Regions from separate parts of the Actinomadura rugatobispora genome, predicted to be linked through region 3. Evidence: riboswitches for the same ligand, from Rfam matches in the RefSeq annotation. Region 3 holds a riboswitch; each other region holds the start of a gene.

Region 1 (10,199 bases), 2.8 Mb from region 3:
CGCGCCCGGACGCTCGCCGAACGCTGCGGCAACCCGCTGACCCCCGCGCTGACCTCCCTGGCCGCGCCGCAGCTCACGTCCCGCCAGCGCGAGATCGCCCGGCTGGCCGCCCAGGGCCTCAGCAACAGGGAGATCGCCGACCGCCTGTCGATCTCGATCCGCACCGTGGGCAACCACCTGGTGATGATCTACGAACGCCTCGGCACCAGCGACCGCGAGTCCCTCGCGAGACTCTTCACCAACCCCTGACACCCCACCGGCACCACGCCGGCCGCCTCACTCCTTGCCCCACAATGAAACGTCGGTTACGCCTACGCGGTCGTAGACGGCCTGGAGGTGGTTGGCGACGGTGCGGACGGACAGGACGAGGCGTTCGGCGATCTCGCGGTTGCCGAGCCCGGCGGCGGCGAGGCGGGCGATCTCCAGCTGGCGGGTGGTGAGTTCGGGGGCGGCCAGGCCGGAGAGGGCGGGGGTGCGGGCGCCGGTGCAGTTTCCGGCCAGGAGCCAGGCCCGGGTGGCGGCGGCGTTGGCCTCGCGGGAGCCGGGGGCGTGCCGCTCGTGGGCGCGGGCGGCCTCGGCGGCGGTTTCGGCGGCGTAGAGGGTCATGCCCCGGTCGGCGAAGGCCTTGGAGAGGTCGTCGAGCGCTTCGGGGTCCTGTCTGGCGGCGGCGTCGGCGTGGCGGGCGCAGAGGCGGACGAGGGGCCCGTCGGTGTGCTCGGCCAGGTCGGCGAGGCGGTCGCGGGCCTGGGCGGCGGCGCCGAGGCGGACGGCGTCGTGCAGGGCGAACATCGCGTAGGGGCGCAGGGTCCGCTCCTCGAAGCGGGTGGCGGCGTCCAGGGCGATGGCGGCGGCGCCCGCGACGTCGCCGGAGGCGGCGCGGATCCAGGCGCGGCCGAGGTCGGCGCGGAAGTGGAAGATGCGCCCGCCGGGGATGCGGCGGCGCTGGGCCTTGCGCACGGCCGTGGTCGCGGTGGCGGCGTCCCCGGCGACGGACGCGGCGTAGGCGAGCATCTCGTGGCCGTGGCCGGACAGCGCCCAGAGCGCCCCGGTGCCGTGGGAGACGGCCTCGTGGGCCCAGCGGACGGCGCGCCGTATGTCGCCGCGCAGCAGGCACCACTCGACGCGCAGGGTGCGGGAGGTCGTGGCGGCGACGGGCGAGAGGTGCTCCTCGGTGAACAGGCGTTCGCCGTAGGCGATGTAGGAGTCGGCGGCGGCCAGGTCGCCGGCCCAGAGGGAGGCTGCGGCGCGGGCGTCGCTGTAGGTCGCCACGAGGCTGGGCATGTGCTCCAGCCATTCGGCCGAGGCGTCCAAAGCCTCGTCGGCCATGGCGACGGCCTCGTCGAACCGGCCGGTGAACACGAGCCGGAGGGCCTCGGCGCCGCCGGCCAGACCGGCGGCCTCGGGCGGGACGCCCGTGGCGGCGCGCAGTTCGGCGAGCTGCGGCTCCGCCTCGGCGAACCGGGCCGAGTAGACCCGGCCGACGGCCTGGTACGCCTGGATCTGCTGCCGTAAGGCCGGGGCGGTGGCGTGCGCGGCGGCGTCGTCCAGCAGGGCCTCGGCCCGCTCCTGCTCGCCCAGGCCCATGCTGAGGTTGAACGAGCGCATGCAGGTCACGCCGGTGCGGGTGGCCTCGTCCATCGGCTCGGCGGCGACCCTGGACAGCTGGGCCTCGACCTCGTCGTGCCGGCCCGCCAGCAGCAGGACGGGAGCGATCCGGACGGTCGCGGCGGCGTCCACGCCGGCGGCCAGCGCGGACCGTCCGCAGCGCAGGGCCAGGTCCATGTCGTGCAGCATGAACGCCTGGCCGCAGGCCGCGAGGAGCAGATCAGGCCCGGCGGGGGCGCCGGCGTCCAGGTGCCAGAGGGCGACGCGCAGCAGGTCGCCGTGCCGGCGCATCCCGGTGCCCTCCAGCGTCCGGGCGAGCGCGGTGAGGCGGTCGCGGACCCGTCCGGGGCCCGCGGCGGCCCGTGCGACCTCGCCGTACAGGGGGTGCGCGGTCCTGACCTCCAGGCGGCGCCCGGTGGCGGAGGAGGCGACCAGACTGCGGGTCTCGGCCCGTTCCACCGCGTCCTCGGAGGTCAGCTCGGCCAGCGTCGCTGCGCCGATCGGCTCGCCGAGCGCCACGTACTCCAGGACCTCGCGCTCGGCCTCGCCGGCGGCGGCCAGCCGTGTCTCGATCAGCCCGCGCAGCCGGGGGCTCAGCGGCAGATCGCCGTCCCAGTGCCAGACGCCGCGGGTCTGGGCGAGGCGTCCCTCGGCCAGCCCGGACAGCACCAGCTCGTGCAGGAACAGCAGGTTGCCCCGGGTGCTGTGGTAGAGCCGCCGGGCGGTGGGGGTGCCGAGCTGCCCGCCGAGCGCGGCCTCCACAACGGCCTGGCTCTCCAGCTTCGTCAGCGGCACCAGGTCGAGGCGCCGGGCCAGGTCGTCCTTCCACAGGGCGGTGACGGGGTCGGGGGCGGCGGCGCCGGTCCGCACGGTGGCCAGCACCCGGGCCTCCCGGTGCAGGACGAGATGGTGCACCAGGGCGGCCGAGGTGGGATCGAGCAGGTGGGCGTCGTCGACCGCGACCAGCAGCGGGGCCGGTTCGGCGAGGCCGCGCAGCGCCTCGGTGGCCCAGCGCAGGGGGTTGACGACGGTCGTCGCGACGTCCTCGACCGGCAGCAGGTGCCCGAAGGCGCCGAACGGGATGCCGGTGTTGGCGCTGGTGCCGCCGGTCCGCACGACCGTGAACCGGTCGGGTTCGAGCCGTTCCAGGGCCTCGTTCACCAGGCGGGTCTTGCCGACCCCCGCGTCCCCCGCGACCACCACGCCCCGCGTGGCCCGCGCGTTCAGCAGGGAGCCCACCTCGTCGAGCGTCGACGCACGGCCGGTGAACGGCCAGGAGGTACGCACACCAGGATCGTACGTCGCCGTGCCGGAGCCCCCGCGGCGAATTGAGTAAGGGCTACTCATGTGGCCCGCCTCCCGTTGTTGGACCCTCGATATAGGGAGCTTTTCCCGGACGGCATGCCAGCCCTTCCGGGACGGGCGACCTGTACGCCCCGGCGGCGGCCGGCCGAAACACACCGCCGCCGGCTTAGGAGGGGGCATCGTCCGTATCTCCAGCGGGGGGAGATACGAACGGTGTCCCCTCTTTCACGTCGTGCATGCACCGGCGTGGCGAGCCGGAGACTTGACGCGGAGCCCGGTCAAAGGGGACCCTCAGGGCGACAAGTTCACATATGAGGCGACGGTGCGCAGGAACCTGGTGCGATTCCAGGACGGTCCCGCCACTGTGACCAGGGAGCCTCTCCCGCACGCGACCACGGCCCGCCGGCTGGAAGGTCGGGAGAGGCGATGATCTGGGAGTCAGGAGACTGACCCGTCGTCCTCCCGTACCGGGGCGAGTGCACCCCGTGAGGAGATCCCCAATGGCCCAGCCCGCCGTTCCCCCGACGCAGGCCGCCGCGCCGTCTCCGGCCGCCCTTCCCGTCCCGCACCGCGTGCCCGTCCGCGAGATCCTGCCCTGGGCGGTGTTCGCGCTGGTCCTGGGCGCCGCGCTGCTCTACTTCGTCGGCGCCGAGCAGGGCGCCACCTCCCTCGTCGGCGGTACCTGGGTGCACGAGTTCACCCACGACGGCCGTCATCTGCTCGGCTTCCCCTGCCACTGAGGCGGGGGACCCGTTGATGATGAGGTCCCTGCTGGTCCGCGGCATGATCGTCGGTCTGGTCGCGGCGGCGGCCGGGCTGCTGATCGCCTGGATCTACGGCGAGCCCCAGGTGGCGAACGCGATCGCGTTCGAGGAGTCCCAGGCGGCCGCCGAGCACGCCGCGCACGGCGCCGGGCACGGCGGCCACGCGGAGGAGGAGGTGGTGAGCCGGACGGTCCAGCAGACCATCGGGCTGATCACCGCCATGGCGTTCTACGGGGCGGCGGTCGGCGGCCTGTTCTCCATCGCGTTCGCCTTCGCCCTCGGGCGGATCGGGACGGCGGGCGCCCGCGCCACGTCCGGCCTGGTGGCGCTGCTGGGGTTCACGGCGGTCGTGCTGGTGCCGTTCCTGAAGTACCCGCCCACTCCCCCGGCGGTCGGGAACCCCGACACCATCGGGGGGCGCACGGCGCTGTACTTCGGCATGGTGGCGCTGGGCGTGCTGGCCACGGTCGCCGCGGTGATCGTGTTCGGCCGGCTGGCGCCGCGGCTGGGCTCGTGGAACGCCGCGATCGCCTCGACGGCCGGATTCGCGCTGGTGGTGGCAGTGGTGTTCCGGCTGACGCCGCGTCCCGACGCGGTGGCCGAGGGCTTCCCCGCGGCGGTCCTGTGGGACTTCCGGCTCGCCTCGCTGGGCGTGCAGGTGGTGCTGTGGGCGACGCTGGGGCTGCTGTTCGGCGCCCTCACCGAGCGGGCGTTCCGGCGGAGCGCGCCGTCCCGGGCGGAGGGCGAGCCCGTCCCGGCGGCCTAGGCCCTGTCTCGACGTGGCCCCAGGCACCGCGCGAGCGCGTTACCTGGGCGGTGAGGCGATGCCGGAGGCGAGCGTCACCGGCCAGATCGCGAAGCGATGCCGCGCTCGCCAAAGGCCCGGTAAGGGGCGAGCCGCCAGGCGAGCCCCGTAGGCCGGGACTCAGGAACACAGCGCGCAGTCGCCGCACATCTCGCCGCCGGGCGGCACCCGGTAGTAGAGGCAGCAGCTGCGCCGGACGAAGCCGCGCCGGTCGAAGGTTCCCGTGCCCTTGAGGGGTTCGTGCGCGAACAGCTCGTGGAGGAGGGAGCGCACCGGCGCGGCCAGCCCGGCGTCAAGGGTTCCGGCGCGCAGCGTCCCGGCGAGGGCGGAGGCGGCGTTGCCCCACAGGAGGCCGTCGGCGAGCCGGACGAACCCGAGCATGGTGGCGCGGAGCGGGCGCAGCTGCCGCTCGACGACCTCGCGGTGGACCAGCGCGGCCCCCTCGGCCGGGGTCGCGGCCCGGTGGCCGGACGGGTCGGCCAGCCACAGCGCGATCGGCGCGCCGGGCGCCCAGCGCCAGTGCAGGCCGGACAGGTCCGGGACGATCCCGCGCGCCGCGGCCGCGACCATCGGCGACCAGAGCCGCGAGGCGAGGCCCTGGAAGAGGATCGAGGCGGCGACCCGCCGCTCGGCGGTGCCGAGCCGGTCCGCGTAGGCGCCGGTGAGCTCGAGCAGCCGAGCGGTGTCGAGCTCGGGCAGCGGCCGCCAGGTCGGGTCGGCCTCTTCGGCGGGATCGGTGGTGATCTCGAAGAACGGGCCGAGCGCCGCGGCGCCGGCCAGCGCGGAGGCGACCTCGCGGGCTCCGGCCCGTTCCACGGTGGGTTCCGCCGTCATGTCCCCATGATCGCACCAGGGCGCGCTGACACGGGGCGCGGGGACACGCGGGTCAGCCGGCGGGACGGCCGCCGTTGTCGCGGCGGTCCAGCGCGGTCTGCAGCGCCCGCGCGGCCTCCTCGTCGGCGTCGTCGGGCGTGGCGGACAGGGGGTGGGAGTTCAGGGTGCGCATGGAAAGGCTCCGTAGCTTCACGGGAAAAGAGCGGCGATGGATCACAGGGCTTACGGCCAGTGCCGGACTCCGCGACGGGGTTGGCCCGCCTATCGGGCCCCGTCGCGGCGGCGAAGGATCACTACGAAGTGCCGCATCTCGCTTTCACGGTACCCGCCGTCCCCGGCACTGTCCTGACCCGTGGCCGAACTTCTCACATGCCGAGACGACGACGCCGTGACCCCGGCGAGCGGGATCACGGCGGCGGACGAGGTGCCCGATCGGATCAGCCGTCCAGGTCGACGCGGCGGCCGGTGTCGGCGCCGATCTCGTTCTTGATCACGTCGAGCAGCTGGACCGGGATGCCGGAGTCGACGGTCAGCGCGATCAGCGCCCGGCCGCCCTTGGTGTCCCGGCCGACCTGCATGCTGGCGATGTTGACCCCGGCGTCGCCGAGCAGCCGCCCGACCACCCCGACGATGCCGGGACGGTCGGAGTAGACGAAGAAGGCCATGTGCTCGGTCGGCACCAGCTCCATCTGGTAGCCGTTGACCTCGATGATCCGCTCGGTGTGCTTGGGGCCGGTGAGCGTGCCGGACACCGACACCACCGAGCCGTCGGTCATCGTGCCGCGCACCTGGACCACGTTGCGCCAGTCGGGGCTGTCGTCGGAGGTGGTGAGGGTGACCTCGACGCCGCGGTCGCGGGCCAGCAGCGGGGCGTTGACGAACGTCACCGCCTCCTCGATCACGTCCACGAACACGCCCTTGAGCGCGGCCAGCTCCAGCACCTTGACGTCGTGCTCGGCGATCTCGCCGCGGACCACCACGTCCAGCCGCACCGGCACGCCGCCGGCCAGCGCGGTGAAGATCCGGCCCAGCTTCTCGGCCAGCGGCAGGCCGGGCTTGACGTCCTCGGCGACCGCGCCGCCCTGGACGTTGACCGCGTCCGGCACGAACTCGCCGGACAGCGCCAGCTTCACCGAGCGGGCGACCTGGGTGCCGGCCTTCTCCTGCGCCTCGTGCGTGCTGGCGCCCAGGTGCGGGGTGACCACCACGTTGTCGTGGTGGAACAGCGGGCTCTCGGTGCACGGCTCGGTGCGGAACACGTCGATGCCGGCCCCGGCCACCCGGCCGTCCTTGAGCGCCAGCTCCAGGGCCTCCTCGTCGACGATCCCGCCGCGGGCGGCGTTGACGATGCGCACGCTGGGCTTGACCCGGTGCAGCTCGCGGTCGCCGATCAGCCCCAGGGTCTCGGGCGTCTTGGGCAGGTGGACGGTGATGAAGTCGCTCTCGGCCAGCAGCTCGTCGAGCGTGACCAGCTTCACGCCGAGCTGGGCGGCGCGGGCGGCCTGCACGTACGGGTCGAAGGCGATCACGTTCATGTCGAAGGAGGCCAGCCGCTGCGCGACCAGCACGCCGATCCGGCCGAGGCCGAGCACGCCGACGGTCTTGCCCTGCAGCTCGACGCCGGTGTACTTGGAGCGCTTCCACTCGCCCTGCTTGAGCGCGGCGTGGCCCTGTGGCACGTTCCGCGCGATCGCCAGCAGCAGCGCGATCGCGTGCTCGGCGGCGGTGACGATGTTGGAGGTGGGCGCGTTGACGACCATGACGCCGGCCTTGGTGGCGGCCTCGACGTCGACGTTGTCGAGCCCGACCCCCGCGCGCGCGACCACGCGCAGCTTGCGGGCGGCCTGGAACACCTCCGCGGTGACCTTGGTGGCGCTCCGCACGATCAGCGCGTCGACGTCGGCGACGGCGGGCAGCAGCGCCGCCTTGTCGGCGCCGTCGACCTGGCGGACCTCGAAGTCGGATTCGAGGACGGCGATGCCGGCCGGGGAGAGTTCTTCTGCGACGAGGACGACAGGCTTGCTCAAGGAACGGTCCTTCGGGACGTGGATGTGCAGAGGTGGGAAAAGCTGTGGGTGCGGGGAAAGTCGCGAGTCACCACGGTGTGCCCTCGGCTCGTTCCCGAGTCTATCCCCCGTCGGCGGCGCCCCTCGCGAACCGGGCGACACGCACCGGAACACACCATTTGTCCCGGCCAGCGCACTGGTCCCCCCGGTCATGCCCCGCCGCCCCGTACGGCCCAGAAGCGCCCCGAACCGTCCCGCGCGCACCGGTCCGCCGCCGCGTCCGCCCAGGTCGGAGGGGGCGGTCCGGGCGGGGCCGCATCCGGCCGGGGCCGCGTCCGGACGGCGGCGCCGCCCGCCGGCGTCCCGAACCGGCCTTTCCGGGCGGCGGGACCCGCTCCGGGGCGCCCGCGGGGAGGCGGATCTCACACCCCGCCGGCCGGCGGGGTCAAGCCGCGTTGGGCTCCGGGAGAGCCGTCAGGATGCCCGCCACGCGGTCGGCGTCGGCGACTTTGATGTGCGGGACGTCGACGAAGACCCGCAGCGGCCCCGACGGGAGCCCGAGCTCCTCGGCCACCTGCAGCTGGACGCCGCGCAGCGGGATGTAGGCCAGGTAGCCGTGGGAGACGTCCTGCGACCGGAACATCGCCGTCATGATCAGCCGGTAGCCGCGGATCCGGAACGACAGCGCGACCAGCCGCGGCACGGATCCGGCCGGTTCGCCGGGGACGACCAGGGAGATCCACGCGCTGGTGGTCCACGGCCGCGCCCGCAGCAGCTCGGTGACCCAGCGCAGCTGGTCGACGCCGTTCCGGTCGCGCATCCGCGCCCGGTGCTCCGGAACGCGGCGGTCCGGGCGGGTGCCGCCGCGGGTGCGCTCGTGCGCGCGGCCGACCAGCCGGTCGCGGTCGCCGTGCTCGCGCAGCAGCGGATCCTCCCAGCTCAGCGAGGCGATCTCGAACAGGGCCGGGGGTCCCTCGATGATCGGCCCGAGCTCCTCCATGCCGGCCTCACCCGCCGACCAGACGTGCCGGAGCAGCGCGATCCACGCCTGCCCGCACGTCTCCCACCGCTGGACGGCCCGGTCCGCGGCCGCCACCTCACCGCTCCTCGCCGTGTTCGCCTCCGCCGGCCGCATCGCGCCGCGGAGAATGAGCCGCCGTCGATGATCGGAGCCGGCGGGAGAATTGCCTCGCCGGTTCTCCGATTCGCTGCCCAGCACCGTTCATGTGTCCGCCCCACCACCGGCGCGGGCACGGCCACCTTGAGTGTTCGCCCTGGTGCGCCGGGGGTTGCCCGCGCCCGCTGCGACTTACTTCAAGTATCGGGCAAAAAACGCGGAAAGTGTAGGGCACGGCGCCAGGGGATGATTTTCACCGGCTTTCTGACACCCCATGCCGCCATGGGTCATCGGGGCGCCGCCGATTCGCGGGTGAGGACGATGTAACCGGCCTGCCGGAACACCGGGCGGTACCCCTCATTGATCAACCGCGCGACCCTGTGGCGCTGTTCTTCCAGGGTGGTGAAGGGAAAGGTGTGCCGCCCGATGTCGGCGACGACCCACGGGGCCCCGCGGGGCTCCCGGTCCCACAGCAGGACGCGGGTCCGCGCCGAGAGGGCGGGCCCCAGGTTGTTGGCGGTCTCGACCAGCGCGCCGTCCGGGACGGCGGCGACGGCGGCGCCCGCGGCCCGGTCGCGCCCGTCCGGGCGGTAGAGCCCGGGATCGGCCAGGTCGCCGAACGCGAAGAACGGGACGGTCACCACGGCCCCCGCCAGCAGCGCGGCGGCGGGCAGGTGGCGCCGCAGCGCCCGCCACGGCCGCATCCGCCGCAGCGCGGCGACCGGACGCGAACGGCGGAGCGCGGCGACCGGGCGCAGCCGGGTCAGCGCGGCCGGCGGGCGGCGGCCGCGGAGCCGGTACGCGCCGTCCACCGCCGCCATGACCAGGATCGCGACGATGAACGCGTTGTAGTGGTAGCCCGGCTCCCACCAGTTGGGGAAGCGGTCGGCCAGCATCCGTTCCGCCAGCAGCGGCAGCGCCGCCAGCGCCAGCGGGGACCGCAGCGGGAGCAGCAGCAGCGGGACGACCAGCAGCGCCATCGTGAGCAGCTTGACCGGCGGCGAGCCCACCGCGCCGGGCAGGATCCACGGGTGCGTCAGGACGCGCACGGCCGCGTCCGCCATCCCGTCGCCGAGCGAGCCGTACGCCCAGTAGTAGTCGTTGTCGCCGCCGAACAGCGAGATCAGCACCCGCGAGGAGGCCCAGGTCGCGGCGATCCCGGCCGCGGCGTAGGCGGCCCCGGCGCGCCGTTCGCCGCGCCGGGCGAGCAGGAAGAACCCGAAGCCGACCAGCAGCAGGCCCATGTCCTCCTTGACCATGAGCAGCCCGGCCGCGGCGAGGGCGGCCTGGACGCGGCGGCCCGCGTCGTACCGCTCCACGAGCAGCGCCGACAGCAGCGGCACGAACGCGACCTCGTGGAAGTCGAACGCCAGCGCCTCGGCGATCGGCCACGACAGCGCGTACGCCCCGGCGACCAGGTGCGCGGAGACCGGGCCGAACCGGCGCGCCGCGTACCGCCAGACGGGCACGGCCGCCAGCGCGAACAGCACGGCCTGCGCCACCAGCAGCGTCTCGGGGCCGTCGTGCAGCCAGTACAGCGGGGCCAGCACCGCCAGGATCGGGGAGAAGTGGTCGCCGAGCACGGAGAAGTCGGGGCCGAAGCCGTTGTGCACGCCCTTGACCATCGCGACGGGGGCGCCGAACCGGCTGTAGGACCGCAGCGCCTGGTCGAAGATGACCAGGTCGTAGGTGCTGGCCTGGAACGCCCGCAGCCGCAGCAGCGAGGACGCCGCGTACACCAGGGCCGACAGCGCGACGAGCGC
Region 2 (10,199 bases), 2.5 Mb from region 3:
GTCGATGGTCACCGGCGAGAGCCTGCCGGTGCGCAAGGCGCCCGGTGACACGGTCATCGGGGCGACCATCAACGCCAACGGCACCCTGCGCGTGCGCGCCACCAAGGTCGGCGCCGACAGCGCCCTGGCGCAGATCGTCAAGCTCGTCCAGCAGGCGCAGAACTCCAAGGCCCCCGGCCAGCGGCTCGCCGACCGGGCGGCGTTCTGGCTGGTGTTCGTCGCCCTCATCGGCGGTGCCGCGACGCTGGCGACCTGGCTGCTGACCGGCAGCGCCTTCTCCACCGCGATGCTCTTCGCCATCACGGTGGTCGTCATCACCTGCCCGGACGCCCTCGGCCTGGCCACCCCGACCGCGATCATGGTCGGCACCGGGCTGGGCGCCAAGCGCGGCGTGCTGTTCAAGAACGCCATGGCCCTGGAGACCTCCGCCCGCGTCCAGACCGTCGTGATGGACAAGACCGGCACGCTCACCAAGGGCGAACCCGAGGTGACCGACGTCGTCACCGACGGGCTGGAGGAGACCGAGTTGCTCCGGCTCGTCTCCGCCGTGGAACGCGAATCCGAGCATCCCCTCGCGCAGGCCATCGTCGCCTACGCCGCCGGACGCGGGCTGGACGCCGTCCGGGCCGAGCGTTTCGAGAACGTCCCCGGGCACGGTGCCATCGCCGAGGTCGGCGGGCGGCGCGTCCTGGTCGGCAACCGCCGCCTGCTCGAACGCGAGGGCGTCGATCTCGGCCCGCTGGCCGCCCGCCGCGACGAGCTGGCCGCCACCGGACGCACCGCCGTGATCGCCGCGATCGACGGCCGTGCGGCTGCTCTGATCGGCGTCGCCGACGCCCCGCGCGAGACCTCCGAGGCGGCCGTCGCCGCGCTGCACGACCTGGGCGTCCAGGTCGTCATGCTGACCGGCGACAACCGGGCAACCGCCGAGCGCATCGCCGCGAGGCTGGGCATCGACACCGTGATCGCCGAGGTGCTGCCCGGTGACAAGGCGGCCAAGATCGCCGAGCTGCAGCGCGACGGACGCAAGGTCGCCATGGTCGGCGACGGCGTCAACGACGCGCCCGCGCTGGCCCAGGCCGACCTGGGCATCGCCATCGGCGCCGGAACCGACGTGGCCATCGAGACCGCCGACGTGGTGCTCATGCGCTCCGACCCGCTGGATGTGCCCACCGCCCTGCGCGTCGGCCGCGGAACGCTGCGCAAGATGCGGCAGAACCTCGGCTGGGCGATCGGCTACAACGCCATCGCGCTGCCCATCGCCGCCGGGGTCTTCGAACCCGGCCTCGGCCTCGTCCTGCGCCCCGAGATCGCCGCGCTGTCGATGTCCGGTTCCAGCCTGATCGTCGCCGTCAACGCCCTCGCCCTGAGGCGACTGCGCCTGCCCGCCGGCTGAATCGTCGCGCTGGGGGCCGGCAGGTCAGGGGACTTCGGCGGCGATGTCCGAGCGGCCTGCTGGAGGCTCCTGCGATGGCCGGTTCGTCGGGGAGGGAGACCACCGCGATCGCGGCGATGGTGCCGCGAGTGTAGCCGTTGCGGCGGGCCTCGGTGACCTCGGGGCGCTCGCCGGGCCGGGTCTCCGGTCGGATGCTCGCGCGGCAGGCCGCGGTCGATCGCACCGAGGTGATGATCCCGGCCGCCACACCGTGTTGAGCGTCGGCGACGACGTGAGGGCGACGCGGTTGTCGGCGTCCCCTGCTCCGGCATCCGTTCGTCGACGTGCTGTTCTCGATCCTGGAACGGGAGACGGTCGCGCTCTTTGAGGACCCGGTGTACCGGTGCTGGAAGGGCGTCTGATCAACGGGACGAGCGGGCGTTGATGCCCAGGCCGTGGAAGGTGATGTAGTACTCGTCGCCCTCGGGGGTCTCGTTCTGGGTGCCGTGCATGATCTTCAGGTCTTCCGGGGAGGCCACGCCTGCGGCACGGGCGGTGGCCACGGCTGTCGCGGCGAGGGCGGCCCCGTCCACGTGGCCGATGGCGCCGCCGATGAGGCGCCATTCGGGGTAGTCGAACCATGGGTCGTCCCCTTCGAGGGGCCCGGGGATCCAGCCGAGGGCGGGGAAGTCGGCGGAGCCGGCGCCGCCGATCAGGAGCCGATCCTCGTGGGGGTAGATGTCGAGGAGAAGCCCTCCGTGGATGGCGGGGACGAGAGGTAGGCCGAGGGCGCGCTGCTCCGCTGAGACGGTCGAGAGCCAGGCGGCGAAGGCGCGTTCGAAGACGTCCCAGTCCTTCGCCTTCCAGGGGGTGGGGCTGGAGTCGTCCGGCTGGAGGTGGGCTATGAAACCGTCCCGTCCCTGGTGCTTCGGCCAGTTGTCGGTGAGGACCAGTTCCGGGCCGCTGGCGCCGGCGCGTAGTTCGATGCTCTGGGGCCAGAGCAGGTAGGGGTTTCCCCAGGTGTTGGGTGCTCCGTGGCTTCCGATGGTGGAGGCGGGGCCTAGCGCCTTTCTGAGGACTTGGGCCGCGCGCCGGAAGCAGTCCGCCTGTGCCAGGGCGGACGGGTCGGCGGTTCCGACCGGGACGGCGAGTTCTCCGTCCAGGAAGCGCGCGTCGGCGGTGCCCCGGTTCCGCAGGGCGTCGGGGCTCCAGTCCCCGGGGGATGAGTCGCGCAGCCGCAGGGCCAGGTCCGCCAGTTGGTCGTCCGGGACGATGTGGATCTCCATCCGCGGGATGATAGAGGGGATCAGGTTTCACGCCAGGCGAGCTTGATGAGGCGGTTCTTGGCGTCCTCGGCGACCTCGGCGTCGGCGACGACGCGAAGGCGCCAGGGGCGGCGGCCGTCCTGGAACGCGAGACCGTAACGCTTCTGAAGGACCCGGTATATCGGTGCTGGCAGCACGTTGAGGGCTGACCAGGGGTCCTGCGCGATGCACGCCACGACCATATGCCGGGGACAAGATCATCTATTGAAAAGATTCCACCGTTTGAGGGGATTCTCGGCCCTTCTTGTCCAGTATGCGAGGTTGCGGCGGGTTCGCAGGGTGTCGGGGTCGTCGGGGCCGAGTACCCGTTCATAGTGCGGGAGCAACTCCGCGTGCAGGTCGCGTGCGGTCGCCGCGTCCCCGGCCTTCCCCGTCCAGTGGGCGAGGTTGAGGCGGGTGCCCAGGGTGTGGGGGTGGTCGGGGCCGAGTATTCGTTCGCGATCGGGGAGGAGTCGGGCGAGCAGGTCGCGTGCGGTCGCCGCATTCCCGGCCTCCCCCGTCCAGTCGGCGAGGCCGAGGCGGACGTCCAGGGTGTCGGGGTGGTCGGGGCCGAGTACTCGTTCGCGATCGGGGAGGAGCCGGGCGAGCAGGTCGCGTGCGGCCGCCGCGTCCCCGGCCTCCCCCGTCCAGTCGGCGAGGTTGAGGCGGGTTTGCAGGGTGTGGGGGTGGTCGGGGCCGAGTACTCGTTCGCGATCGGGGAGCAGCTTGGCGTGCAGGTCGCGTGCGGCCGCCGCGTCCCCGGCCTTCCCCGTCCAGTCGGCGAGGTTGTGGCGGGTTTGCAGGGTGCTGGGGTGGTCGGGGCCCTGGACTCGTTCGCGATCGGGGAGCAGCTTGGTGTCCAGGTCGCGTGCGGCTGCCGCATTCCCGGCCTTCCCCGTCCAGAGGGCGAGGTCGTGACGGTTGCCCAGGGTGTCGGGGTGGTCGGGGCCGAGCACCCGTTCGCGATCTGGGAGGAGTTGGGCAAGCCGGTCGCGTGCGCCTGCCGCATTCCCGGCATCCCCCATACAGCCGGCGAGGTTGTGGCGGGTGTTCAGGGTGTGGGGGTGGTCGGGGCCGAGTACTCGTTCGCGATCGGGGAGGAGTCGGGCGAGCAGGTCGCGTGCGGCCGCCGGATTCCCGGCCGCCCACGTCGAGAGGGCGAGGTTGTGGCGGGTGTTCAGGGTGTCGGGGTGGTCGGGGCCGAGTACTCGTTCGTGATCTGGGAGGAGTCGGGCGTACAGGTCGCGTGCGGCCGCCTCGTCGCCGGCTTCCCTCGTCCAGTGGGCGAGGTCGTCGAGAGTGTTCAGAGTGTGGGGGTGGTCGGGGCCTTGCAGTCGTTCGCGGTCGGTGAGGAGCTGGGCGTGCAGGTCGCGTGCAGCCGCGGCATCACCGGCCTTGCCCGTCCACTTGGCGAGGCCGTGGCGGATGTTGAGGGTGTCGGGGTGGTCGGAGCCCTGCAGTCGTTCGCGATCGGTCAGGAGCCGGGCGAACAGGTCACGTGCAGCCACCGCGTCCCCGGCCTCCCCCGTCCATTGGGCGAGGCCGTGGCGGGTGTACAGAGTGTGGGGGTGGTCTGAGCCCTGCACCCGTTCGCGATCGGTGAGGAGCTGGGCGAACAGGTCGCGTGCGGCCACCGCATCCCCAGCCGCCCCTATCCATTGGGCGAGGTGGTAGCGAGTGTCCAGAGTGTCGGGGTGGTCGCGGCCGAGCACCCGTTCATAGCTCGGGAGCAACTCGATGAGCAGGTCGCGTGCGGCCGCCGCGTCCCCGGCCTCCCCCGTCCATTGGGCGAGGATGTGGCGGGTGTGCAGGGTGTCGGGGTGATCGTCACCCAGTACTCGAACACAGTCGGTCAGCAGATTCTGCAGGGCGGTGACGGCGGTGTCGTAGCGGCCCGCCCGGCCCTCCCTCTCGGCTTGGTCGGCGCGTGCTCGCAGGGCCTCGAGGCGGTCGGGGTGGTGCGGGTCGGTGCGCCGGCGCCACAGGTCGTGCAGGCGGGCGGCCACGGCGGCGGCGTCGGGGGGGCCGCTGGTCGGGCTCCTTGGCCAGCAGCTTCCGCAGGTACTCCTCCAGTTGGGGAGGGGTGTCGGGGCGCAGCGTGCGGGCCGGGGGCGGGGGTGCGGCCAGGTGCTGGGTGACCACCGCGCGGGCGTCGTCGCCGGTGAAGACGTGGCGGCCGGTCAGCAACTGGAACACGGTGGCGCCGAGGGCGTACAGGTCGGCGCGGTGGTCGACGGGCTGCCCCATGATCTGCTCGGGCGCCATGTAGGCCAAGGTGCCGATACTGGCATCGCCGGTCAGGCCGGTGGTGGCGCCGTGCAGCCGGGCGATACCGAAGTCGCAGACCTTCACCGTCCCGTCGCCACTGAGCATGAGGTTGGCGGGCTTGACGTCGCGGTGAACGATCCCGGCGGCGTGCGCGGCGGCCAGGCCCTCGGCGGCCTGCGCCCCGTACTCCAGCACATCCTCGATCGGCAGCCCGCCGGGATGGTCGCGCAGCAGGCTCTTCAGATCACGGCCGTGCAGGAACTCCAGCACCAGATAGGACAGCCCGTCATGCTCGCCGACGTCATGGACGACGGCGATGTTGCGGTGCGCCAGCCGCGCCGCCGCCCGCCCCTCCCGCTCGAACCGGGCCAGCGCCTGCTCCCGGAGGGAGCCGTGCATCAGATGCGGTTGCAGCACCTTGACCGCCACCGGCCGGTCCAGCCGGAGGTCCTCGCCTCGCCACACCTGGCCCATGGCGCCCTCACCCAGCAGCTCGGCCACCCGATACCGGTCCGCCACCACGGCACCCTCAACCAGCAACCCGCAACCTCCGGCCCACATCCGCTGGCAACGGCTCCAAACCGCCAAAGACCCGACCCCAACCTACGGCCCAGGAGCCCAAAAGCCACGACGAGCCGCAAAGTAGGCGGTCAACCGGTTCGAGCCGTGCGGAGAATCGGAACGGTGGTCAGCGGATGGGGACCCGGGAGCAAGCGGACAATCCAACGATCCTGCCCCGGAACCGCAATTCCCCAGGAATTCACAGGTCGGAGGGTGCTCGGCCGTCGTGGGATCGCGTCCGGTCAGTCTTCGCGCCAGGCGAGCTTGATGAGCATGTTCTTGGCGTCCTCGGCGACCTCGGCGTCGGCGACGACGTCGTAGCGGCCGGCGACGATCTGGCTGCGGGAGGTGAAGTCGCGGCGGCCGCCGGTGACGGCGTGGGCGATGAAGCCGAAGACCGCCCCGAAGACGGCGCCGAACAGGACGCCGCCGAGCAGCAGCCCGAACACGTCGCTGTGGTTGGCGGTGAACAGGGTGAGCAGGAGGCCGACCAGTAGGCCGAACCAGGCGCCGCTGCCCGCGCCGGCGAGGGCGGCGCGGCCCTTGGTGAGGCGGCCCAGGACGGTCTCGACCATCTTCAGGTCGGAGCCGATGATCGCCGTTCGTTCGACCGGGAACTTCTCGTCGGACAGGAAGTCGACCGCTCGCTGAGCGCCCTCGTACTTGCCGTAGGACCCGACGACCGGACGGTCGGTCGCGGGAGGGACCGCTTGGGTGGACATGCCGTCCCCCTACCCAGGGATTTCCCGGACGCACCTGTTCGGGCGGTCTTGTCCCTCCTTGATCGTCCAGGCGCGTAGCCTGCGGTCCAGGGCGGCGCGACATCGGGGAGTGACGGGCGTTGGACGCGCAGGAGTTGGAGTCGTACCGGCGGTTCGCCGGGGTCGCGGTGGGCGGGGTGCCGCTGCTGATCGCCTTGGTGGCGGGGTACGTCCCGGTGTGGCGGCGCGGGTTCGCCACCGAGCGGACCGATGAGGTGCGGGGCACCTGGTACGGCGGGATGGTCGGCTTGGCGGTCGTCCTGATCGCGGTGGGCCTGGCCGGGTTCATGCTGCATCTCCAGGCGACGGAGGGCGCCGCGCTCCTGGAGGAGCCGTTCTGGACCGGCCTGCGGGACGGGGCGATCATCGTCGGGGTCGTGCTCGGCGTGCTGATGATCATCCTGCTGTGGGTGCTGCGCAAGATCGTCATGGTGGTGCGAGGAAAGACCCCGTACAGCCCGTTCGAGAAGCTGGGCTCCGGGGAGCTGCGCGGGCGGTTCAAGGAGGAGCGAAACGCGTTGCGGGAGCGGCTGGAGGCCGGGGTTCCCGGCGGGCCCGCGCGGGAGCAGGCGGTCGCGTGCCTGGAGGCGGCCGACACGATCACGAAGGAGCTGGCACCCCGGGCGGTCGCGTACACGGGCGGTTGGCCGGATCATTTCGTGGCGGTCGTGCTGTGCCGGGTGGCGCGGATGGTGCTGGACACCGGCGTCCCCGTGGACGGGAACGTGCCGTTCTGCTGGCTGAACCCCCTGCACGGACCCGCGACCGCGGTGTACGGCCAGGAGGCCCGGCCCCGCCCGCTGTGCGGCGGCTGCCTGGAGGAACTGGGTGCGGACCCCCAGCGCGAGGTGCACCCATTGCATGTGCCGCACCGGGACGGCGGCTGGCAGCCCTACCTGCTCGGGGTGTACTTCGAGGAGCGGCGCGGCCTCGATCATGTGTTCCGGCGCGTCCGGGAGAAGCAGCGGGCCCGCGCCTAGGGGTGCTGACTTCGCATATGGGGCGCGGGCTACGATGGCGGGCGACGGCGGGTGAGGAATCCGGTGTGAATCCGGAGCTGTCCCGCAACTGTGACCGGGGAGTCCTCTCTCGCTCAGGGCCACGGCGGAGACGCTGGAAGGCCGGGGGAGGACGCCGATCCGGGAGCCAGGAGACTCCGTGCCGTCGCCGACCTCTTCACCGAGCCGGGGCGCGGAGACCCCGGGGGAGGCTTGCCGATGATGCGTGCCCTGCTGCTGTCCACGGCCGACACCGAACTTCTCGCCGCGCGGGCGGCGGACGCGGGATATGTGACCGCCAATCCGGTCCGGATCGGGCTCGACGAGCTCGCGGCCCTGGCCGAGGGCGCCGACGTCGCCGTCGTGCGGCTGCTGGGCGGGCGCAAGACCTGGCCGGAGGGCGTGGAGCGGCTGCGCGGGCTGGGCCTGCCGCTGGTGCTGCTGGGCGGGGAGGCCGATCCGGACGCCGAGCTGATGGCGCTGTCGACCGTCCCGGCCGGAGTGGCGGCGGAGGCGCTGGACTACCTGCGCGAGGGCGGTGTCACCAACCTGCGGGAACTGGCCCGTTTCCTCAGCGACACGGTGCTGCTGACGGGTGAGGGGTTCGCGCCGCCGGTTCCGATGCCATCGTACGGTTTGCACGGCGAGCCCAGGGTGGAGCCGGGCCGCCCGACGGTGGGGGTCGTCTTCTACCGGGCGCACGAGCTGTCGGGGAACACGGCCTTCGTGGACGTGCTGTGCGAGCGCATCGAGGCGCGGGGAGCCAACGCGCTGCCGGTCTTCTGCGGGTCGCTGCGGGGTGCGGAGGAGGGGTTGCTGGAGCTGCTGGGACGGGCGGACGCGCTGGTCGCGACCGTCCTGGCCGGGGGCGGCGCGGTCGCGGCGGACGCGTCGGCGGGCGGTGACGAGGACTCCTGGGACGCGGGCGCGCTGGCCGGGCTGGACGTGCCGGTCGTCCAGGGGCTGTGCCTGACCTCCAGCCGGGCGGTGTGGGAGGCGTCGGACGGGGCGCTGACGCCGATGGACGCGGCCATGCAGGTCGCGATTCCCGAGTTCGACGGCCGGTTGATCTCGGTGCCGTTCTCGTTCAAGGAGGAGGGCCCGGACGGCGTTCCCGTGTACGTGGCCGATCCGGGGCGGGCGGACCGGGTGGCGGGGATCGCGGTGCGGCACGCCCGGCTCCGGCACCGGCCGAACGGGGAGAAGCGGGTCGCGGTCGTCCTGTCGTCCTATCCGACCAAGCATTCGCGGGTCGGGAACGCGGTCGGGCTGGACACGCCCGTGTCCGCGGTCGGGCTGCTGCGGGAGATGGCCGCCGCCGGGTACGACCTGGGCGGCGACGACGAGCTGTGGCGCGACCCCGACGACGGCGACCCGCTGATCCACCGGCTGATCGCGGCCGGGGGCCACGACGTGGAGTGGCTCACCGAGGAGCAGTTGAGCCAGGCACCGTCGCGGGTCCGGCTTGAGGACTACCGGTCCTGGTTCGAGGCGCTGCCGGGGCCGCTGCGCGAGGGCGTCCGGGAGCACTGGGGCGAGCCGCCCGGCGAGCTGTACGTGGACGGCGAGGACATCGTGCTCGCCTCGCTGCGGTTCGGGAACGTGATCCTGATGATCCAGCCGCCGCGGGGCTTCGGCGAGAACCCGGTGGCGATCTACCACGACCCCGACCTGCCGCCGTCGCACCACTACCTGGCCGCCTACCGCTGGCTGGACGAGGAGTTCGGCGCGGACGCGGTCGTCCACCTGGGCAAGCACGGCACGCTGGAGTGGCTGCCCGGCAAGGGCCTCGGGCTGTCGGACGGCTGCGCCCCCGACGCCGTCCTCGGCGACCTGCCGCTGATCTACCCGTTCATCGTGAACGACCCCGGGGAGGGCACGCAGGCCAAGCGGCGCGGCCACGCCACCGTCGTCGACCACCTGGTGCCGCCGATGGCGCGCGCCGAGTCGTACGGCGACCTGGCCAAGCTGGAGCAGTTGCTGGACGAGTACGCCACCGTCGCCGACCTCGATCCGGGCAAGCTCCCGGCCGTCCGGGCGCAGATCTGGACGCTGGTGCAGGCCGCCCAGCTGCACCACGACCTGCACCAGGACGAGATGCCGGACGAGTCGCAGTTCGATGACTTCATCCTGCACATCGACGGGTACCTGTGCGAGATCAAGGACGTGCAGATCCGCGACGGCCTGCACATCCTGGGGCGGCGGCCGGTGGACGAGGCGCGCGTCAACCTGGTGCTGGCCGTGTTGCGGGCGGCGCAGGTGTGGGGCGGGGTCGCGGGCGCGATGCCGGGGCTGCGCGCGGTGCTGGCCGCCGAGTTCGGCTTGGACGAGAAGGCGCTGCTGGCCGACCCGGGCCGCCGGGTCGAGGCCGACCTGTCCGCGCTGACCGCCCTCGCCGACGGCCCCGCCCGCACCGCCTCCGACGCCGTCGACCTCCTGGAGCGGCTCGCGCGCACGCTGGTCGAGGGCATGGAGGCCGCGGGCTGGGACGTCGCGGGCGCCAAGACCGTCTGCGACGGCGTGTTCGGGCGGGAGATCCCGGACGTGGTGCGGCTGCTGGAGTTCGGCGCGGCGGAGGTGGTGCCGCGGCTGGACGCCACGTCCGGGGAGATCGGCGCGGTGCTGCACGCGCTCGACGGCGGGTACGTGCCCGCCGGGCCGTCCGGGTCCCCGACCCGGGGCCTGGTGAACGTGCTGCCGACCGGCCGGAACTTCTACTCGGTCGACCCGAAGGCGATCCCGTCCCGCAACTCGTGGGAGGTCGGCGTCGCCCTCGCCGACTCGCTGATCGCCCGGCACCTGGAGGACACCGGGGAGTATCCGTCCAGCGTCGGCCTGACCGTCTGGGGCACCTCCGCGATGCGGACGCAGGGCGACGACATCGCCGAGGTGCTGGCGCTGATCGGCTGCCGCCCGGTCTGGGACGACGCCT
Region 3 (10,199 bases):
GCACCCAGCTCTACGAGGTCGAGTTCCGCGGCGAGGAGAAGACCCACCACGTGCACAACGTGATCATGCATCACATCTCGCTCTGATGATGACGCCGGACGAGTTCTGGACGCTGCTGGACGGCTCCGCGGCCGCGGCGGATCGCACCGGGTGGCTGACCGCCCGGCTGGCACGGCTCCCGGCCGCGGAGATCATCGAGTTCGAGGTCCACCTGACCGCCCAGCGCAGGCGGGTCGACACCCGCCTGATGTGGGGCGCCGCCTGGAACATCATGGAGGGCTGGTGTTCCGACGACGGCTTCTGGTACTTCCAGCCCTGGCTGGTCGGCCTGGGCCGGGACGCGTTCGAGCGCGTCGCCGCCGACCCTGACGCGCTCGCCGGACTCCCTGAGGTCCGCCGCCTGGCCGGCCGTCCGATGAAGGAGTGGTCCGACGACGAGTGGCCCCAGTGGGAGTCGCTCAACTACGTCGCGCTGCACGCCTACGAGCGCGCCACCGGCGACGACCTGGACGAGGCCCTGGAGGCCCGCGGCCTCGGCCGCGTCTGTGACGCCGCCCCCGAGGACCCCCGCTGGGACTACGACGACCCCACCGAACGACGGGCCCGCCTTCCGCGGCTCACCGCTCTCCTGGGCTGAGCCCCGGGCGGGAGCACGCACGCGCCCCCGCCCGGGGCGTCAGAAGGCTTCGTCGAAGGTGACGGTGCCTTCCACGCCTCTTTGGTAGGCGGAGACGCGGCGTTCGAAGAAGTTGGACAGTTCCTGGACGTCCTGGAGTTCCATGAACGCGAACGGGTTGGACGAGCCGTACCGGACGGGCAGGCCCAGCCGGGTGAGGCGCTGGTCGGCCACGTACTCCAGGTAGCCGCGCATGTCGCCGGCGCTCATCCCGGGCAGGCCGTCCCCGCACAGGTCGCGGGCGAACTCCAGTTCCGCCTCGACCGCCTCCTCCAGCATGCGGGTGACCTGCGCGGTCAGCTCGGCGTCGAACAGGGCGGGTTCTTCGGCGCGGACGGTGTCGACGACGGAGAAGGCGAACTCCATGTGCTGGCTTTCGTCGCGGAAGACCCAGTTGGTCCCGGAGGCGAGGCCGTTGAGGAGGCCGCGGGAGCGGAGCCAGTAGACGTAGGCGAACGCTCCGTAGAAGAACAGGCCCTCGATGCACGCGGCGAAGCAGATGAGGTTGAGGAGGAAGGAGCGGCGGTCGGCGGGTGTTCGCAGCTCGGCGAGGGCTCCAATGGAGTCGATCCAGCGGAAGCAGAACTCCGCCTTGGCCTTGATGGACGGGATGTGCTCGATGGCCGCGAACGCCCGCGCGCGCTCGTCGGCGTCGGGAAGGTAGGTGTCCAGCAGGGTCAGGTAGAACTGGACGTGCACCGCCTCCTCGAACAGCTGCCGTGACAGGTACAGCCTGGCCTCGGGGGCGTTCAGGTGTTTGTAGAGGTTCAGGACGAGGTTGTTGGCCACGATTGAGTCGCCGGTGGCGAAGAAGGCGACCAGCCGGTTGACCAGGTGGACTTCCTCGGGGGTGAGCTTGGTCAGGTCGGGGAGGTCCGAGGCGAGGTCGACCTCCTCTACCGTCCAGGTGTTGCGGATGGCGGCGCGGTAGCGCTCGTAGAAGTCGGGGTAGCGCATGGGCCGGAGGGTGAGGTCCATGCCCGGGTCCAGGAGCGTCACTGGCACGCCTCGCAGGTCTCGGGGTTCTCCAGGGAGCACATGACTGCTTCCTCGGGGGCGGTGACCGTTGTCTGGGTGATGCGGGTCGCGGGGCGCGAACGCAGGTAGTAGGTCGTTTTCAGGCCGCTGCGCCATGCGTAGGCGTACATCGAGGAGAGCTTGCCTATGGTGGGCGTCTCCATGAAGAGGTTCAGCGACTGGCTCTGGTCGATGTAGGGCGTGCGGGCCGCGGCAAGGTCGATGAGGGACTTCTGGGGGAGTTCCCAGGCGGTCCTGTAGAGGGTGCGGAGTTCCTCGGGAAGGTCGACGATCCCCTGGACCGACCCGTTGGAGCGCTTGATGGCGTCCCGGACGGCGGGCGTCCACAGGCCCAGCTGTTTGAGGTCCTTCACCAGGTAGCCGTTGATCTGGAGGAACTCGCCCGACAGCGTCTCGCGCTTGAACAGGTTGGACACCTGCGGCTCGATGCACTCGTAGCAGCCCGCGATGGACGCGATCGTGGCGGTCGGCGCGATCGCGATCAGCAGCGAGTTGCGCAGCCCGACCTCGGCGACCCGGGCCCGCAGCGCGTCCCACTCGGCGGCGCGGGACGGCGACGCGTCCGGGAAGTGGTCCGGGTGGAGCGTGCCGCGCGCGGTGCGGGTGCTCGCGTACGCGGGCAGCGGCCCGTTCTCGGCCGCCAGGTCGGCGGACGCCCCGTAGGCCGCCAGCGCGATCTCCTCGGCGATCCGGGTGGACAGCTCCAGCGCCTCGGCCGAGTCGAACGGCAGCCGCAGCGTGAAGAACACGTCCGCCAGCCCCATCACGCCCAGCCCGACCGGCCGCCACCGCCGGTTGGCGTCCGCGGCCTCCGGGGTCGGGTAGAAGCCGCGGTCGATCGTGCGGTCCAGGAAGCGGACGGCGGTGCGGACGGTGGACCGCAGCCGCTCCCAGTCCACCCCGTCCGGGCTGCTGCCGTGTGGGGGGCGACCCCCACGCCCCCGCACGAGGTGCGCGGCGAGGTTGACCGAGCCGAGGTTGCACACGGCGGTCTCGTCGCCGCCGGTCACCTCCAGGATCTCGGTGCACAGGTTGGACAGGTGGACGACGCGGTCCGGCTCGGCGGTCTGGTTGCAGGCCCGGTTGGCGGCGTCCTTGAAGGTCATCCAGCCGTTGCCGGTCTCGGCGAGCGTCCGCATCATGCGCCCGTAGAGGCGGCGCGCGGGGACCCGCCGCACGTACCGGCCCTCCTCCTCGGCGCGCCGGTACGCGGCGTCGAAGTCCTCGCCCCACAGGTCGGTGAGCTCGGGCACCTCCTTGGGGTCGAACAGCGACCAGGTCCCGTCGGCCTCGACCCGGCGCATGAACTCGTCGGGGATCCAGTTGGCGAGGTTGAGGTTGTGGGTGCGGCGGGCGTCCTCGCCGGTGTTGTCGCGCAGCTCCAGGAACTCCTCGACGTCGGCGTGCCAGGGCTCCAGGTAGACGCAGGCGGCGCCCTTGCGGCGGCCGCCCTGGTTGACGGCGGCGACGGAGGCGTCGAGGGTGCGCAGCCACGGGACGATCCCGTTGGAGTGCCCGTTGGTGCCGCGGATCAGCGACCCGCGGGAGCGGATCCGCGTCCAGGAGACGCCGATGCCGCCCGCGTACTTGCTGAGCCGCGCGACCTGCCCGTACCGCTCGTAGATCGACTCCAGCTCGTCGCGGGGCGAGTCGAGCAGGAAGCACGACGACAGCTGGGGGCGGGCGGCGGCGGAGTTGAACAGGGTGGGGGAGCTGGGCAGGTACGACAGGGTGCTGAGCAGCCCGTACAGTTCGGCGGCCTCGGCGGTGCCATCGACGTGCTCGCCCGAGGGGGGACGACCCCCCACGCCCCCCGGAGCGACTTCGTCGCATGCGAGGCCGCAGGCGACGCGGAGCAGGAAGTGCTGGGGTCGTTCCAGGACGCGGCGGGTGCTCGGGTGCCGCAGCAGGTAGCGGTCGTAGAGGGTGCGGAGCCCGAAGTACTCGAAGCGGTCGTCGGCGGACTCGTCGATCAGCGCGTCCAGCTCGGCGGCGCGGGCGGCGACGAACGCGGCGGACGCGTCGGCCAGCAGGCCCTGGGCGTGCGTGGCCGCGATCGACTCGGAGAAGGTCCGCACCCCTTCCGCCGCGGCCTCGTCGGCGATCTTCAGGCCGAGCAGGCGGGCGGCGACCTTGGAGTAGGCGGGTTCGGCGGCGACCAGGGCGGCGGCCTCGGCGATCGCCTGGTCGCGGTGCCCGGCGTCGCCGCGTACGGCCGCCAGGACCCGTTCCGGGTCGGCCCCGGGCAGGCCCGCGCAGGCCCGCTCCACCTCCGCGGCCCACCGGGCGCGGTCGTCGTTCAGGGGACGGGCGGGCGGTGCGATGACGTGCTGTGTCACGTGTTCTGCTCTCTCCCTCGCGAGCTGCTCGCCTCGCCGGGGGGCGCGCACGCGAACGGGAGCACGGCGGCGCGCCGTGCCCGTCCACCGGCCCTCCCGCGAGGCCTGGACGAACATCGGTGCGGGCAGGTCTTCGGACTCGCGGGCACCACGCCTCCGGTCGTCCGGAGTCCGTGACCTAGTGGCCGTCGCTTCCCGGCGCGCCACCTGGGGGTGGGCGCGCCAGTGCCGATGACGGCGGTCGTTCCCGCTCACCGCTGCGGGGCAGTCCCGGAATTGGCGGCGCCGATGGCGTGCGGCGCCCCGCACCGGGTTCCCTCTTACGACGCCCGCGCCGCTCGGCGGCGCCGGGCGAACCAGCACGGGCAAGACCCTACATCTAGTCGATCGATCTTGCGACAACCCCATATGTTGGGCGTGTTGGGCGCTACCCGGGGGGAGGTATAGAGATCGCGCACCGGGAGTGGGACGATGGGCGGGCCATGTCCCCGCACCCGCCGCATCCGCTCTTCCGGACCTCGCGGGCGGTCGCCTTCGCCGCCGTCTGCGTCACGCTGGCGACCCTGGGACACACCCTGACCTCCACCGCCGCGGTCCCGCTCTGGGCGATCGCGGCCGGATTCGGCGGGGTGCTGGCGGTGACACTGGCGCTGGCGGGCCACGAGCGCTCGCTGGCCACGATCCTGGGCGGGCTTCTGGGCGGCCAGTTCGCGCTGCACAGCCTGTACGCGGCGGCCACCGCCCCGCCCCTGCCCGCCGATCCGGCGGCGGTGGAACGGCACCACGCGGTCGCGTCCCTCCCCGGGCACGAGTCGAGCTTGGCGATGACCCTCGCGCACGTGGTCGCGGCCGTCGTCTCGGCCTGGTGGCTGCGGCGCGGCGAACGGGCCGCCTGGACGCTGGCCCGGCGCGTCATGGTGCTGGCCGGGCGGCCGTTGCGGGTCCTGCTGGCGCTGCTCGGCGCCGAACCGGCGGCGCCCGCGCCCCGTACCCCGGTGGTGAGGGCGGTCGTCCCGGCCGCCTCCGCCGGTGGCGTTCTCCGGCACCAGGTCGTACGGCGGGGCCCGCCCCGGCGTTCGAGGGCGCTCGCGCACGGCTGACCCCGGGTAGGGACGGCCGGCGGACGAGCGCCGTACGCCACCGGGCACGCCGCCTCTCGGCGCGCCCGGCTTTCCCGTACGTCTCGAACGCCCGATCGGAGACTTCCCATGCCCATGCGCGCCCATTCCCGTGCCGTCCGCAGATCCGCGGCGGTCGCGGCCCTGACCGCCGTGTCGGTGACCGGCCTGGCCACCGGCGCCGCCGCGCACGTCACCGCCAACCCCCGCACCGCCGAGCAGGGCTCGTTCGCCAAGGTGTCCTTCCGGGTGCCGAACGAGCGCGACGACGCCGAGACCGTCAAGCTGGTGATCGACATGCCCGCCGGCCACCCGATCGAGCACGTGTCGGTGCGCCAGGTGCCCGGCTGGACGGTCAAGGTCGAGAAGGCGAAGCTCGCGGCCCCCGTCAAGATCGAGGGCGGCGAGCTGACCGAGGCCGTCTCCCGGATCACCTGGTCCGGCGGGAAGATCGGCGCCGGGCGGTTCGAGGAGTTCGACGTCTCGATGGGGCCGCTGCCGTCCAACGCGGAGCGGGTGCTGTTCAAGGCCGAGCAGACCTACTCCAGCGACGAGGTCGTGAAGTGGGACCAGGATCCCGGCAGCGGCCAGAACGAACCGGAGCACCCCGCGCCGGAACTCAAGCTCACCCCGAAGGGCGCCCCGGCCGGCCCGGCCGGCGCCGCGCTGATCACCGCCCAGCCCGCGCGCGCCGTCCTGGCCGGCGACGACTCCGCCGACGGCACCGCCCGCCTCCTCGGCGGCCTGGGCCTCGCGGTCGGGATCGCGGGCCTCGGCGTCGGCGCCTTCGGACTCACCCGTGCAAGGAGGCACGCATGACCATCCGTCCCACTCTGCTCCGCACCGGGCTGGCGGGCGCGCTCGCGGCGGCGACGCTGACGCTGGGCGCGGCGCCCGCGTCCGCGCACACCGCCCTGAAGTCGTCCGACCCGAAGTCGGGCGCGGAGATCGCGCCGCCCGGTGAGATCACGCTGACCTACACCGAGACGATCCGGCTGCCCCGGGTCGTGCTGACCGGTCCGGGCGGCTCCCGGCACGAGAACGGGCCCGCGAAGGCGGTCGGCGACACGGTCACCCAGCCGGTGAACGGCACGCTGCCCAACGGCACGTACACGGTCGGCTGGCGGGTGGTGTCCGCCGACGGGCACCCGGTCACGGGCACGCTCAAGTTCACCGTGAAGGGCTCGACGGCCGCCGAGGGCCAGGGGCAAGGGCAGGCCCCGGCCGGGAACGCGGGCGCCCCCGCGACGCCCGCCGCGTCCTCGCCGTCCCCGAGCAACGCCGCCGGGCAGGAGGAGTCGGGCGGCTCCTCGTCCGGATGGGTGTGGATCGGCGTGGGGGGACTGCTGGTGGTCCTGGTGGTCGGTGGCGTGGCCTGGGCCCGCCGCCCGAGCCAGGACTGAGGCAAGCCGGAACCGCGCGGCACCGCGCGGTTCCGGCTCCGGCCAACCGATCGCGGCGGCGACGACGGCTCCAATACCGTGATCACCCGAGCCGAGCGAGATGGGGATCGCGATGATCGTCGAGTACATCCGCTACCGCATCGACCAGGCCGACGCCGCGGACTTCGAGGCCGCGTACGCGCGCGCCGCCGAGCCGCTGTCGGCCGCCCCGCAGTGCGTCGACTACGAACTCTCCCGCTGCGTGGACGAACCCGAGTGGTACGTCCTGCGGATCGCCTGGACCTCGGCGGACGACCATCTGCAGGGCTTCCGGGGCGGGGAGCACTTCCAGTCCTTCTTCGCCGAGATCCGCCCGTACGTGCAGCGGATCGAGGAGATGCGCCACTACGAGCGCACCGCCGTGCGCGGCACCGGCGCCTCCGTACCGAGCCTGTACGAGTGGGCGGGCGGAGCCGAGGCGTTCGCGCGGCTCACCGACGTGTTCTACGCGCGGGTGCTCAAGGACGACCTCATCGGCCCGCTCTTCGCGGGCATGGACCCGGGCCACCCCGAGTACGTGGCGATGTGGCTGGCCGAGGTCTTCGGCGGCCCCGCCCGCTACAGCGGCGAGCGCGGCGGCTACCACCACATGGTCGTCCAGCATCTCGGCAAGGGCATCGGCGAGCCGCAGCGCCGCCGCTGGGTGAGCCTGCTGATGGACGCCGCCGACGAGGTCGGCCTGCCCGGCGACCCCGAGTTCCGTGCCGCGTTCTCCGGCTACATCGAGTGGGGCACGCGGATCGCCCTGGCCAACTCCCAGCCGGGCGCGACGCCGCCCATGCAGGCCCCGGTGCCGCGCTGGGGCTGGGGCGTCGCGCCGCCCTACATCCCCCAGAGCTGAGCGTCGCTGGAGTCGAGCCGCGTCCGCCAGAGCACGATGATCCCGGCCGTTCCGGCGCATGCGGCGACGGCCATGCCCCAGCGCATGCCCGGCAGCGCGTACCCCGACAGCGCCCACGAGGCGGTGGCCAGCGCGGGCCCGACCGCGAAGCCGAGCTGGCGGGCCAGGCTCTGCGCCGCGCCCGCCGTCCCCGCCAGCGCGCCCGGCGCCCGCGACATGATCATCGCGAAGTTGGGCCCGGCGAACAGCCCGGTGCCGATCCCGGCCACGGCCAGCCGCCAGCTCAGGTCGGCCGGGCGCCAGCCGCCGTCCAGCGGGACGAGCAGCAGCGTGCCCAGCGTGGTGACGACCAGGCCGAGCAGCGTCGTCCGGGCGGCGCCCCAGCGGTCCCCGAGCAGGCCGCCGACCGGGCCCGCGAGCACCATCCCGGCGGGGAACGCCAGGATCGCCGCCCCGGCCGCCGCCGCCGGCAGGCCCAGCACCCGCTGGAGGTAGAACGGCGCGAGGAACTCCACCATGGAGATCGCGAGCGCGTTCAGCAGCACCAGCGCCACCGGTCCCGGCAGGCCCGGGGCGCGCGTCAGGTCCCGGAACGGCGCGCTCGCGGCGCTCCGCCACCACGCCAGCGCGGGCGGCACCGCCAGCCCGGCCAGGCCGAGCCACCCCGGCCCGTGGCTCGCGCCGAGCGACAGGCCGAGCAGCAGCGCGCCGGTCGCGGCGCCCAGCAGCGCGGTCTCGCCCGCGAACGAGCGGTCCGGACGGCGCGGCGGCGTCGCGTCCGGCGGCATCTGGACCAGCGCGATCGCGATGACCAGCAGGCCGATCGGGGCGTTCAGGTAGAAGATCCACGGCCAGCCCCAGGTGCCGGCGATCAGCCCGCCCGCCGCCGGTCCGCTGACCGCGCCCAGCGGTCCGAGCGTCATGACCAGCGCCGATGCCCGTCCGGCGTACTCCGGCCGGACCGCCCGGGTCGAGATCATCGGGATGAGGGCGAAGAGCACCCCGGCGCACGCGCCCTGCGCGATCCGCGCCGCGACCAGCACGGCGAGGGCGGGCGCCGCCCCGGCCGCCAGGCTGCTCGCGGTGAATCCGGCGACGGCGAGGACGAGCGCCGAGCGCGCGCCCGCCCCGTCCAGCCACCGCCCGGCCGGGAGGGTGAGGGCGACCAGGGGCAGCAGGTAGCCCAGGACGACCCATTCGGTCGCGGCGGTGCGCACGCCGAAGTCGCGTTCCATGGCCGGAAGCGCGACCGCGACGACGCTGGTGTCGAGCGTCGCCATGAAGACGACCAGCGCCGTCCCCGCCACCAGCCACCAGCGATTGCGCGGCCGCCGCCCGTCGTCCATGCCGAGCCCCCTCATCAACTACACACCATGTGCACTTAAAAACTACACAGCATGTGCACTTGCTTCAACGGGCAGGGGCAGTCTGGAAGCATGTCCGGCATGGTCAAGCCGATCGAGGAGCCCCGGAACGCGCGCGGCCGCCGCTCCCGCGCCGCGCTGCTGGCCGCCGCCCGGGAGATCGTCGAGACCGAGGGCGTCACCGCCGCCACCATGGCCGCCGTCGCCGAGCGCGCCGGGGTCACCCGCCGCGCCGTCTACCTGCACTTCGCGTCCCGCGCCGACCTGATCAGCGCGCTGTTCGACCACGTCAACGAGGCCGAGGACATCCAGGGCCGGTTCGCCCCGGTCGGCGACGCGCCCGACGCCGTCACCGCGCTGGAGGAGTTCGCGCGGCGGCACGCCGCGTACATGCCCCGCATCCTCGCCGTCGCCCGCGCCGTCGAGCGCGTCGCCCCCACCGACCCCGACGCCGCCCGGCACTGGGAGACCGCGATGTACTGGCGGTACGAGACCAACCGCGCCCTCGTCCGCCGCCTCCACGACGAGGGGGTGCTCGCCCCCGGCTGGACGGTCGACACCGCCGCCGACATGCTCCTCGCCCTCATCTCCAACGGCGTCAGCGAGACCCTCCTCGTCGAACGCGGCTGGACCCCCGCACAGGTCGGCGACCACATGGCCCGCCTCCTCCGCTCCACCTTCGTCTCGCCCCCCGCGCCGGACTCATAAAACGGCGCCCAGGGGTAAGGAAGAGCGCATCAGGAGCGAGGCGGGCTCGCAGGCACCCCGCGACTACCCCCCTTCGGGGGTGGTGCCGGGTCGGAGCTTGACCAACGATCCTTCTGACGGGGTGGCTGTCCGGCTACGAGGAGGAGTCACATGGCGGCAGTGGAGTTTCGTGCGGCCCGCGACTTCTTGCTCGCCCATCGCGACGACTACGCGACGGCGTACGAGAAGTTCCGCTGGCCGGTGCTGACCGGGTTCAACTGGGCGCTCGACTGGTTCGACAAGATCGCCGAGGACAACGACCGGCCCGCGCTGTGGATCGTGGAGGAGGACGGGTCGGAGGCCCGCTACACCTTCGCCGACGTCTCCCGGCGCTCCAGCCAGGTCGCCAACCGGCTGCGCGCCGCCGGGGTGCGCCGCGGCGACCGCGTCATCCTCATGCTCGGCAACCAGGTCGAGCTGTGGGAGACGATCCTGGCCGCCATGAAGCTGGGCGCCGTCCTGATCCCGACCACCCCGCTCCTCGGGACCGCGGACCTGCGCGACCGGCTGACCAGGGGACGGGCCCGCCACGTCGTGGCCGGATCCGACGCCGCCCACAAGTTCGCCGACATCCCCGGCGACTACACGCGCATCGCGGTCGGCCCGGAGGTCGAGGGGTGGCTGCGCTACGACG

The links. Region 3 has a riboswitch for cobalamin ahead of ACZ466_RS19950 (ribonucleoside-diphosphate reductase subunit alpha). Riboswitches for the same ligand answer to the same signal wherever they lie in the genome.
Region 1: it holds a riboswitch for cobalamin, as region 3 does, so the genes downstream of both, ACZ466_RS32735 (CbtB domain-containing protein) here and ACZ466_RS19950 (ribonucleoside-diphosphate reductase subunit alpha) in region 3, are expected to answer to the same signal.
Region 2: it holds a riboswitch for cobalamin, as region 3 does, so the genes downstream of both, cobN (cobaltochelatase subunit CobN) here and ACZ466_RS19950 (ribonucleoside-diphosphate reductase subunit alpha) in region 3, are expected to answer to the same signal.

The regions. Positions count from the first base shown of each region.
Region 1 covers NZ_AP029191.1:7,316,507-7,326,705, reverse strand. The annotation lists gene ACZ466_RS32745 (LuxR C-terminal-related transcriptional regulator) at 1-249, shown strand, start outside; gene ACZ466_RS32740 (AAA family ATPase) at 277-2,892, opposite strand; cobalamin riboswitch at 3,195-3,379, shown strand; gene ACZ466_RS32735 (CbtB domain-containing protein) at 3,411-3,650, shown strand; gene ACZ466_RS32730 (CbtA family protein) at 3,667-4,440, shown strand; gene ACZ466_RS32725 ((2Fe-2S)-binding protein) at 4,600-5,313, opposite strand; gene serA (phosphoglycerate dehydrogenase) at 5,751-7,340, opposite strand; gene ACZ466_RS32715 (thymidylate synthase family protein) at 7,765-8,415, opposite strand; gene ACZ466_RS32710 (DUF2079 domain-containing protein) at 8,724-10,199, opposite strand, start outside.
Region 2 covers NZ_AP029191.1:2,066,893-2,077,091, reverse strand. The annotation lists gene ACZ466_RS08660 (heavy metal translocating P-type ATPase) at 1-1,396, shown strand, start outside; gene ACZ466_RS08655 (hypothetical protein) at 1,798-2,661, opposite strand; gene ACZ466_RS08650 (hypothetical protein) at 2,682-2,876, opposite strand; gene ACZ466_RS08645 (tetratricopeptide repeat protein) at 2,898-4,547, opposite strand; gene ACZ466_RS08640 (serine/threonine-protein kinase) at 4,507-5,487, opposite strand; gene ACZ466_RS08635 (general stress protein) at 5,751-6,230, opposite strand; gene ACZ466_RS08630 (Asp23/Gls24 family envelope stress response protein) at 6,350-7,249, shown strand; cobalamin riboswitch at 7,278-7,449, shown strand; gene cobN (cobaltochelatase subunit CobN) at 7,487-10,199, shown strand, end outside.
Region 3 covers NZ_AP029191.1:4,533,734-4,543,932, reverse strand. The annotation lists gene ACZ466_RS19965 (PH domain-containing protein) at 1-86, shown strand, start outside; gene ACZ466_RS19960 (DUF4240 domain-containing protein) at 86-637, shown strand; gene ACZ466_RS19955 (ribonucleotide-diphosphate reductase subunit beta) at 677-1,675, opposite strand; gene ACZ466_RS19950 (ribonucleoside-diphosphate reductase subunit alpha) at 1,672-4,053, opposite strand; cobalamin riboswitch at 4,161-4,429, opposite strand; gene ACZ466_RS19945 (MFS transporter) at 4,536-5,153, shown strand; gene ACZ466_RS19940 (YcnI family copper-binding membrane protein) at 5,262-5,990, shown strand; gene ACZ466_RS19935 (copper resistance CopC family protein) at 5,987-6,574, shown strand; gene ACZ466_RS19930 (group II truncated hemoglobin) at 6,687-7,454, shown strand; gene ACZ466_RS19925 (MFS transporter) at 7,436-8,815, opposite strand; gene ACZ466_RS19920 (TetR/AcrR family transcriptional regulator) at 8,891-9,526, shown strand; gene ACZ466_RS19915 (AMP-binding protein) at 9,677-10,199, shown strand, end outside.